One region of the Bacillus sp. 41-22 genome, then DNA from elsewhere that is predicted to be linked to it. Evidence: riboswitches for the same ligand, from Rfam matches in the RefSeq annotation. Region 1 holds a riboswitch; each other region holds the start of a gene.
What was found. A riboswitch is a leader RNA that binds a small molecule or an ion and turns the genes downstream of it on or off. The one in region 1 is predicted to bind thiamine pyrophosphate.
Positions count from the first base shown of each region.

Region 2: another riboswitch for thiamine pyrophosphate. It lies ahead of thiM (hydroxyethylthiazole kinase); the one in region 1 lies ahead of tenA (thiaminase II).
Region 3: another riboswitch for thiamine pyrophosphate. It lies ahead of LCF45_RS23745 (energy-coupled thiamine transporter ThiT); the one in region 1 lies ahead of tenA (thiaminase II).

Region 1 is NZ_CP084035.1:739,948-743,130, forward strand. Features, by position in the region: gene LCF45_RS03760 (hypothetical protein) at 1-113, opposite strand, end outside; gene LCF45_RS03765 (SH3 domain-containing protein) at 119-1,273, opposite strand; TPP riboswitch at 1,533-1,645, shown strand; TPP riboswitch at 1,706-1,809, shown strand; gene tenA (thiaminase II) at 1,899-2,594, shown strand; gene LCF45_RS03775 (ABC transporter ATP-binding protein) at 2,563-3,183, shown strand, end outside.
Region 2 is NZ_CP084035.1:414,733-417,915, reverse strand. Features, by position in the region: gene thiE (thiamine phosphate synthase) at 1-355, opposite strand, end outside; gene thiM (hydroxyethylthiazole kinase) at 369-1,178, opposite strand; TPP riboswitch at 1,251-1,360, opposite strand; gene topB (DNA topoisomerase III) at 1,589-3,183, shown strand, end outside.
Region 3 is NZ_CP084035.1:4,615,092-4,618,274, reverse strand. Features, by position in the region: gene LCF45_RS23750 (sensor histidine kinase) at 1-357, shown strand, start outside; gene LCF45_RS23745 (energy-coupled thiamine transporter ThiT) at 566-1,237, opposite strand; TPP riboswitch at 1,324-1,425, opposite strand; gene LCF45_RS23740 (FeoA family protein) at 1,620-1,847, shown strand; gene feoB (ferrous iron transport protein B) at 1,844-3,183, shown strand, end outside.

The sequences.
Region 1 (3,183 bases):
ACAAAAGCAATAATAATAGATAAAAATACAGTGTTCGTATTATAAATGATTAAACAACAGATTAAACCTAAAAAGGCCAGGTATTCAATAAAGAGAGGTATATTGCGTGGCATATAATTTACCTAACTAAATATGGCAGTGGGTTTACTGCATTTGTTTTTTCAAAATTCCATTCCCCATTATGTAATTCAAAATGGAGATGTTGCCCGTATGAATGACCTGTGTTTCCCATATGACCTACTAATTGTCCAGTTTGTACTTGATCACCAGCTTGTACAGTGCGATCCTTCATATGAGCATAAACTGTTGTATATAATTTCCCATTTATTTGATGGGCGATGAACACGACATTGCCGTAGCTAGCCGAATAATAAGATTTCACAACCTTACCTGCAGCAGCAGCTTGAATAGAGACATTTCCTTGTGCTGCTATATCTATACCATAATGCATTTGCTCCCAGCGCATATCAAAAGTGGAGCTGATTTTCCCTTGAGTAGGGAATTTGAAAACTGCTGGAATTGATGCAGGTTGAGCTGTTTTAGCTTGTGGTTGATTTTGCACTACATAGTGTTTTGCTACATATCCGTATCCTGTGCCAAAACGAATTTTATACCAAGTACCTACCGTTTCTACTACTTGTACTTGTGTACCATTTTGTAATGAGCCAAGTAGAGTGCCACTTGTGCTAGCATTGCTACGCACATTTAATTTTGGTGTTGCAACAGTATAAGAAGGAGAACCTTGTACTGTTACACCTTTTACTAGAGGTGTGGATCCATTAGATACAAATGTTTTTTGTACGTAACCAATTTGACCGTTATGTAATATTTTGTACCAATCTCCTTGTTCACCTTGAATGGTAATGAATTGACCATTTGGTAATATATCTAGAATAGAAGACTCTGTATTAGGTTCAGAACGAACGTTTAATGCGTTTGCATTTACGATATATTGAGACTTTGGTTGAACATTTTTTTTGAATAGAATTGCATCTTTTTTCATATAGCCTGTTTTGTTGTTAACAGATACTTTATACCAATCTTGAACTGTTTCAAGAATAGTAACCGGGCTATTAAATCGAATGGTATCAACTATTGCACTGTCTGTATGGCTATTTTGATGTAGTGCAACGTTGTCAATTTTTACATATCCAGTTTTTACTGTAGATGGTTGCTTAGCAGCCGCTGTTTGTATATCGGATTCTCCCATAGAAGGAAGTAAAGAAGCAATTGCGATAGTAGTTGCTGTTAAAGCTGTGGCTTTCATATTCATGTAATAAAGACCTCCTCTAGTTGTATAGTTGTAATTTTATTATAGTATAAAGATATAATATATTGGTCGTATTCACATAAATGTAATATGAAATCAATAAAAATAATGTCAGAAGAGAGATTCGTATATAAATATTGTATATATCATTTGTGAGGTCGCATTTATATTTGTTTAACACGTTAAGAATTAATTCTTAATTAAGAAAATTAAAACAGTTGATGATGTCTTATGGCGATGTTATACTGACAGTGATAATTTTATAGTTTGCTAGGAGGGCTGGTGTTGCCAGCTGAGAGTAGGGCCATAAGCCTTTGATCCTTTTTATTACCTGATCTAGATTATGCTAGCGTAGGGAAGCAATTCGGACATTAACAATGAGTCCCCGTTTCTTTGCGTATAGAAACGGGGCTTTTTTATTTGAAAATTTCATATTAACACCACTAGGGGTGCTTTTCGTGCTGAGAGAGGAATAATCCTTAACCCTTACAACACCTGATCTAGATAATACTAGCGAAGGGAAGTGGAACAACGAATAAATTATAATTTTATTTGCTGTAACCACTTCTTATATACAGAAGTGGTTTTTTTATTGAGATAAATAGATATATAGGAAGGGGAATTATTAATGAAATTTTGTGAAAGATTATTTGATACGGTGCAGCCTGTTTGGGAGAAAAGTCATAATCATCCGTTTGTAGTAGGTATGGGGGATGGTACGTTGGAAAAAGACAAATTCCAGTACTATATTATTCAAGATTATTTATATTTGTTAGATTATGCAAAGCTATATGCAATTGGGGTTGTAAAGGCAACGAATCCACAAGTTATGGCAAAATTTGCAGAGCAAATTGATGGGATTTTAAATGGAGAAATGACGATCCATAAACAGTATGCAAATAAACTTGGCATTACTGTAGAGGAGATAGAATCTGCGAAACCATCTGCTAAAAATTTAGCCTATACAAATTACATGATGTCTGTATCTCAAAATGGCACACTTGCAGAATTAATATCAGCTTTACTTCCATGTATGTGGAGCTATTGGGAGATCGGAAAGCGTTTAAATGATATTCCTGGAGCAAGCGATCATGAGTTCTTTGGAGAGTGGATTCAAGGATATTGTTCTGAAGAATACGGTAACCTTTGTATTTGGTTAATAGATTTATTAAATGAAATGGCAGTTGGAAAGTCAGAGAAAGAGCTAGACCGATTAGAGGAGATTTTCTTATATTCCAGCCGATTTGAATATTTATTCTGGGATATGGCTTATCGTAAGGAGATGTGGGGTTTTGAGGAGCAAGAACATACTACAGTTTCATAATGTTTCCTTTCATTATGATGAGAAACCAATCATCAATGAATTAAATGCTTCTATACAAGATAAAGAGTTTGTAAGTATTATCGGGCCGAGTGGATGCGGGAAAAGTACTTTATTTCGCCTTATTTCAGGCTTAGAAGAGGCAAGTACTGGACAGATAGAGCTGACAAAAACAAAGAGTCATCCTGTAGGGTATATGCCCCAAAAAGATATGCTCTTGCCGTGGAGGACGATTATTGAGAATGCTGCCCTGCCGCTAGAGTGCCAAGGTGTGCAGAAGAAAGAAGCGCAAGTAAAAGCGAAAGAACTGTTACATAAATTTGGTTTACAAGGGTACGAGAAAAAATATCCGAAAGATTTATCTGGTGGTATGAGGCAACGCGTATCTTTTATCCGAACTTTATTAACAGGCGGGGAGATATTATTGTTAGATGAACCGTTTAGCGCATTGGACGCTTTAACGAAGGCATCTTTGCAAGAATGGTTGTTTGAACAATGGAAAGAGTGGGAAAAAACAATTTTATTTATCACTCATGATGTTGAAGAAGCATTGTTTCTTTCTAATCGAATTTTGGTTGTAGAAAATCAACCG
Region 2 (3,183 bases), 330 kb from region 1:
GTGTAGATACACCAACAATTTTATCACCCATTTTTTCACGAACAGAAGTAATTCCTTCATCATCTTGTCCAACATGCACGCCATCTGCATCTAACTCGAGGGCTAGTTCCACATCATCATTTACGATGAATGGTACACCGTACTCCTTGCAAAGCGCTTGTAGTTCTTTCGCAAAATCAATACGTTTCTCTCCCGTTAAAGCCCCTTCTCCCTTTTCACGAAGTTGAAAAATTGTTATACCACCTTCTAGTGCATCTCTCAATACTTGTAGTGGCTCCTTCGTACAATTGTTACTTCCCATAATAAAATATACTGGTAATAACCTAGACATTTCATCCATTGTAATGCGCGACATCTAGTTCCTCTCCTTACTGTATAACCTCAATCTTTCCATACTTCTCAATATCATCTGAAGTTGTATTCGCTAACTGATTTAAAAATTCAATTTGAAAGCTTCCTGGTCCATTCTCTACTGTTTTCGAAGCCGCTACTTCTGCTGCTACTCCATAGAATGTTAATGCGGCTACTGCTGCCTTTACATAATCCTTTTCTACCGCTACAAATGCTCCTATTACAGAAGTTAGTAAACAACCTGTTCCAGTAACTTTCGTTAAAATAGGATGGCCATTTCGAATAAGAATAGTTCGCTCTCCATCTGTAACAACATCTTCTTGTCCAGTAATTATCGCAACTGTATTTAATTCATCCGCTGCCTGTTTTGCAATATTTAAAACATTACCGTTTCCAGTACCAGCATCTACACCTTTAATTTCCCATTTCTCATTAATAACGTTAGCTATTTCAGCCGCATTTCCGCGGATAACAGCTAAATCGATTTCAGCTGGAATATATCTCGCAACTTCTGTTCGATAAGAAGTTGCTCCTGCCCCAACTGGATCAAACAATACTGGTACATCATTCTTATTTGCTGATTTACCAGCAAGTAACATCGCTTCTACCTCTTCAGGACGAAGTGTACCCATATTTAAAACAAGGGCTCCCGCAATGCTAGCCATTTCTGCTACTTCTTCTTTTGCATACGCCATTATAGGTGATGCTCCTAATGCTAACAAACCGTTTGCTGTAAAATTTGTTACAACAACATTTGTAATATTATGCACGAGTGGATTAGACTCTCTCACCAAATCCACTACTTTACTAATTTCTTTCATATTCATCCTTTTCATCTCCTAACTATAGTAATGGGAGATACACAAAAAGGCACTTTGCGCGTACGCAAAGTGCCTGAACATGTGCTTTTACACTCTCCCTACGCTGGCATTATCCAACAGGTTCAAATGGTCAATGACGGACTAGTCATACTCTCAGTTTGCATCCACAAACTCCCATGTGTTTATTATTCATCTACTTCAAAGTCTACTCTTATTCTAGTAAAATAACAAGTTCTTTACTTTTATAGAATGATAGAGATCAGAACTCTCCTGGTTCAACCATTCTTCGCCTTTATATAAGTAAAACTCTCACACGTATATTTCACCACAAATAACTCAAACCGTCAGCAAGACTGAATAGAACAAAGATGTATGCTATATTTAACGTATGGAAATTTGAAAGGATGTTTTTAAATATGGCAAAAAGTATTGTAATTGCTGAAAAACCTTCTGTTGCACGTGATATCGCACGTGTACTGAAATGTGATAAAAAAGGGAACGGCTATCTTGAAGGTAGTAAATATATTGTTACTTGGGCTTTAGGTCATCTCGTTACATTAGCTGATCCAGAAAGCTATGATGTGAAATATAAACAGTGGAATTTAGAAGATTTACCAATGCTACCGGAGCGTTTAAAACTAACCGTTATTAAACAAACAGGGAAACAGTTTAACGCTGTAAAAAGTCAGCTTCTTAGAAAAGATGTAAATGAAATCATTATAGCTACTGACGCCGGTCGTGAGGGCGAGTTGGTCGCACGCTGGATTATCGATAAAGTTAAAATGCAGAAACCGATTAAACGTCTATGGATTTCATCTGTTACCGATAAAGCAATTAAAGATGGCTTCGCAAATTTAAAACCAGGAAAAGCATATGACAATCTATACGCTTCAGCTGTCGCACGTTCAGAGGCTGACTGGTATATCGGACTTAATGCGACTCGAGCATTAACTACTCGCTTTAATGCCCAACTAAATTGTGGTCGTGTTCAAACACCTACTGTAGCCATGATTGCAAGCCGTGAAGATGAAATCAAACATTTCAAAGCTCAAACTTACTATGGTATCGAAGCTCAAACAGCTGAGAGATTAAAGCTAACTTGGCAAGATACAAAAGGAAATAGCCGTAGCTTTAATAAAGAAAAAACTGATGCAATCGTGAACAAAATTAGTAAGCAAAATGCTACTGTTGTAGACATTGATAAAAAACAAAAGAAATCGTTCGCCCCTGGTCTTTACGATTTAACTGAGCTACAACGTGATGCGAATAAAATATTTGGTTACTCTGCGAAAGAAACATTAAACATTATGCAAAAATTATATGAACAGCATAAAGTTTTAACGTACCCTCGTACAGATTCACGCTATATTTCATCTGATATTGTCGGAACACTTCCAGAGCGTCTGAAGGCTTGCGGAGTTGGAGAATACCGTCCTTTAGCACATAAAGTATTGCAGAAACCTGTAAAATCTAATAAATCATTTGTTGATGATAGTAAAGTAAGTGATCATCACGCAATTATTCCAACAGAGAGCTATGTAAACTTCTCAGCTTTCACAGATAAAGAACGTAAAATTTATGACTTAGTTGTAAAACGTTTCTTAGCTGTTTTATTCCCGGCCTTTGAATATGAACAACTAACATTGCGCACGAAAATTGGTGACGAAACGTTCATCGCACGCGGAAAAACGATTTTACATGCTGGTTGGAAAGAGGTTTATGAAAATCGATTTGAAGATGATGATGTAAGCGATGATGTAAAAGAACAAATCTTACCTCGCATCGAAAAAGGCGATACATTAAACATAAAACTAATTGTCCAAACATCAGGTCAAACGAAAGCACCTGCACGTTTTAATGAAGCAACATTACTTTCAGCGATGGAAAACCCAACAAAATACATGGATACGCAAAACAAACAACTTGCTGACACGTTAAAGTCAACTGGTGGATTAGGTACTGTAGCTACACGAGCTGATATTATCGACAAGTTATTCAATTCGTTCTTGCT
Region 3 (3,183 bases), 1.4 Mb from region 1:
TGTCCAGCTGAAGTGGTTGGGAATCAAAATAGAATTGAACAAGTAATTGTGAACTTCATTACGAATGCAATACGTTATACACCAGATAAAGAGGATATTATTATTTCCACAATAGACGAGAAGAATTATATAAAAGTGTGTATTGAAAATAAGGGTGCCCACATTGAAGAAGAACAATTAGATAAAATTTGGGATCGTTTTTATCGAGTAGATGCGGCACGGAAACGTTCACAAGGTGGAACCGGGCTTGGCCTTGCGATTTCAAAAAACATTTTAGAGCTGCACAATGCTGAATATGGGGTCAAGAATACAAAAGATGGTGTGTTATTTTACTTCTATTTACCGAAAAAAGCGTAGACAATACTATCTACGCTTTTTTAATTTATTTTCATATTATCTTTACCTAATCTTTACTTCTAAACAGTATACTTTGAATAGAAAATGAGGTTATGTAAGGAGTCGATGAACCGTGCATAGCAATTGGCTAAGTATAATGGTATTTATTTTCTTTTGTGCATTTATTGTATTTTTAATTGATATTACGATGTGAAAAAAGAGCGCTAAGTTAAGCGCCCTTTTTTTGTGAATTTATTTGATAAGCACTTATGCTTTTGAATAATCTTGGTGAAGTGATAAATAAAAATATAAGTAAAACGGTACATAGAATATAGGAACCAATCATTGTGCTACCGTTAAATATTAAAGAATATAGAATAGCTGATTGACCTTTCGGTGCATATTGTCCCCAGAAAATAATACCGGCAATAAAGTGACAGAAGTAACGAGCTAGACTACCGATAAAAGTAGCAATGATAATGTATCCAATTACTTTCTTTCCTTGGTTTTGTTTTGATGAAGGCTTATCTTTACGGCTACTTAAGTTTGATTGTTCGTTTCCATTCTTATTAGATGCTAGAAGTGCTTTTTGAATTGGACGATAGAATAAACCAGCAAATCCAATGAATGCGAAAGCAACGAAGTATTCAATGATTACTTGAATTGGTGTGACGATAATGGCATCGCCTACGACAATTTGTAATAATCCCCAAATTAAGCCTCCTAAGAAAGCCATTTTGAAGCCCCAGCGGTATGCGATAATAAAGATAGGAATCATAGCGAATGAGATGGAACCGCCTGTTGCTGATATTTTGATTGAAAGTGGTAAAATATCGATGACCAAGGCGAAGGCTGCAAGAATAGCAGATTCGATCATCGCTTGTAAATTGGTGTTACGCATGTTGTCTCCCCCTAAATCCAAGTTGCAAAAAAAGAATAGATATCATAGGAGGATACGAAATACGTAAATAAAAAAAGAGGTGTGTATTTCGGACGTTTGCACAATTCCTGCGTTAGCATTAACTAACAGGTTCAAAGGGTCGGAACGAATTGTTCCCTCTCAGCGGTAAGGCTCCCCCTGTGATAACGAGATTCTTTATTTGCTATTGTTCATTGTAAGCGAAATGGATGAGAATGGCAAATGAATACCGTATGACAATTATTGAAATAGAATTGTAGCGAAATGTTAATAAATATGAAGCAAAAGGGTATAGTCCAATTGAAATAGAGTATGATATAATTTTTCTGAAAATAATTATCATTCTCTTCTGAGGGGGAAGGTTATGAGCTTAGTAGATATTAAAATTGGCGAGAAAGTGTTAGTAAAAAGTATTCAGTCTTTAGATCAGTTATTAAAGCGTAGACTAGCTGCTTTCGGTCTCGCGGAAGGAAGCGAACTTCGCTTGAAACAGAAAGCGATGTTTAAAGGTCCTTGTACATTGGAGTGTCGTGGACAGTTAATTAGTATTCGTCATTGTGACGCGAAAATGATAAAGGTGGAATTAGCGTGAATAAGGTTGCTTTGCTAGGGAATCCGAATACAGGGAAAACATCATTATTTAATGCACTTACTGGTTCTTATGAATATGTAGGAAACTGGAGCGGTGTAACAGTAGAAAAGAAGGTTGGTAAATTAAAAGATAAGCAAGGAACATTAATTGATTTACCAGGCGTTTATGATTTGAATCCAGTTTCACGTGATGAAGGTGTCGTTACGAATTTTCTACTAACAGATGAATTTCATCATATGTTAAATATAGTGGATTCTTCTCAATTTGAGCGAAATATGCATTTAACATTGCAATTACTTGAATTTGGTAAGCCCGTTTCAATTGGTTTAAATATGATTGATGTGGCAAAGCAAAGAGGAATTGTGATTAATGTAAAAAGGCTATCAGAAATATTAGGTGTAACAGTCGTTCCTGTCATCGCAAGAACCGGAAAAGGCTGTGAAGAATTACTTACTACTCTTCATGAAGAGAAACAAAAAGAGAAAAAGCCATTCATTATTTCATATGGCGTACAAATGGATGAAGGAATTGGAGAGGTAATCGCTCTTTTAGAGACAGCGAATTATGAGCATCCGAGATGGTTAGCCCTTCAATTTTTAAGCAATAACGAAGTAGTAGAAAAAGAAATGAAAGCATTACCAATTTATAAGGAACTTATAGCCATTCGATCTCGTTTAGATGGAAAACTTGATTGTACGTTGGAAGAGCACATTTACAAGACTCGTGAAGCGTATATTGAAAAGTTAAAAACAAATGTTATGCAACATGAGAAAGAAGGAAAAATTCCTTTTTCAGAAAAAATTGATAGGTTAATTACACATAAAATTTTAGGACTTCCAATCTTTTTAGCAGTTATGTTTTTTATTTTTCAGGTTACGTTTACGTGGATTGGTACACCTTTATCTGATATGCTTGATGGATTTTTTGGCGGACAACTTACTGATTGGGTTACAGCTGGGCTCACAAGTGTTGGGGCTTCTGACTTTATTCAAGCACTCGTTACAGAAGGTATTATTGCTGGTGTTGGTGCGGTATTAGTATTCGTTCCACAAATCTTTGCACTATTCTTCTTCATTTCATTATTAGAAGACTCAGGATATATGGCACGAATTGCAGTTGTTATGGATAGAATTATGGAGTTTTTCGGTTTAAACGGAAAAGCATTTATTCCGATGATTATCGGCTTTGGATGTAACGTTCCAGGTATTATGGCAGCGAGAACGATTGAACAAGAAAAAGAAAGGTTACTTACAGTTCTTGTAACACCGTTTATGTCTTGTTCGGCACGTTTACCTGTATATGCACTATTTGCGGGAGTTTTCTTCCCTCATAGTCA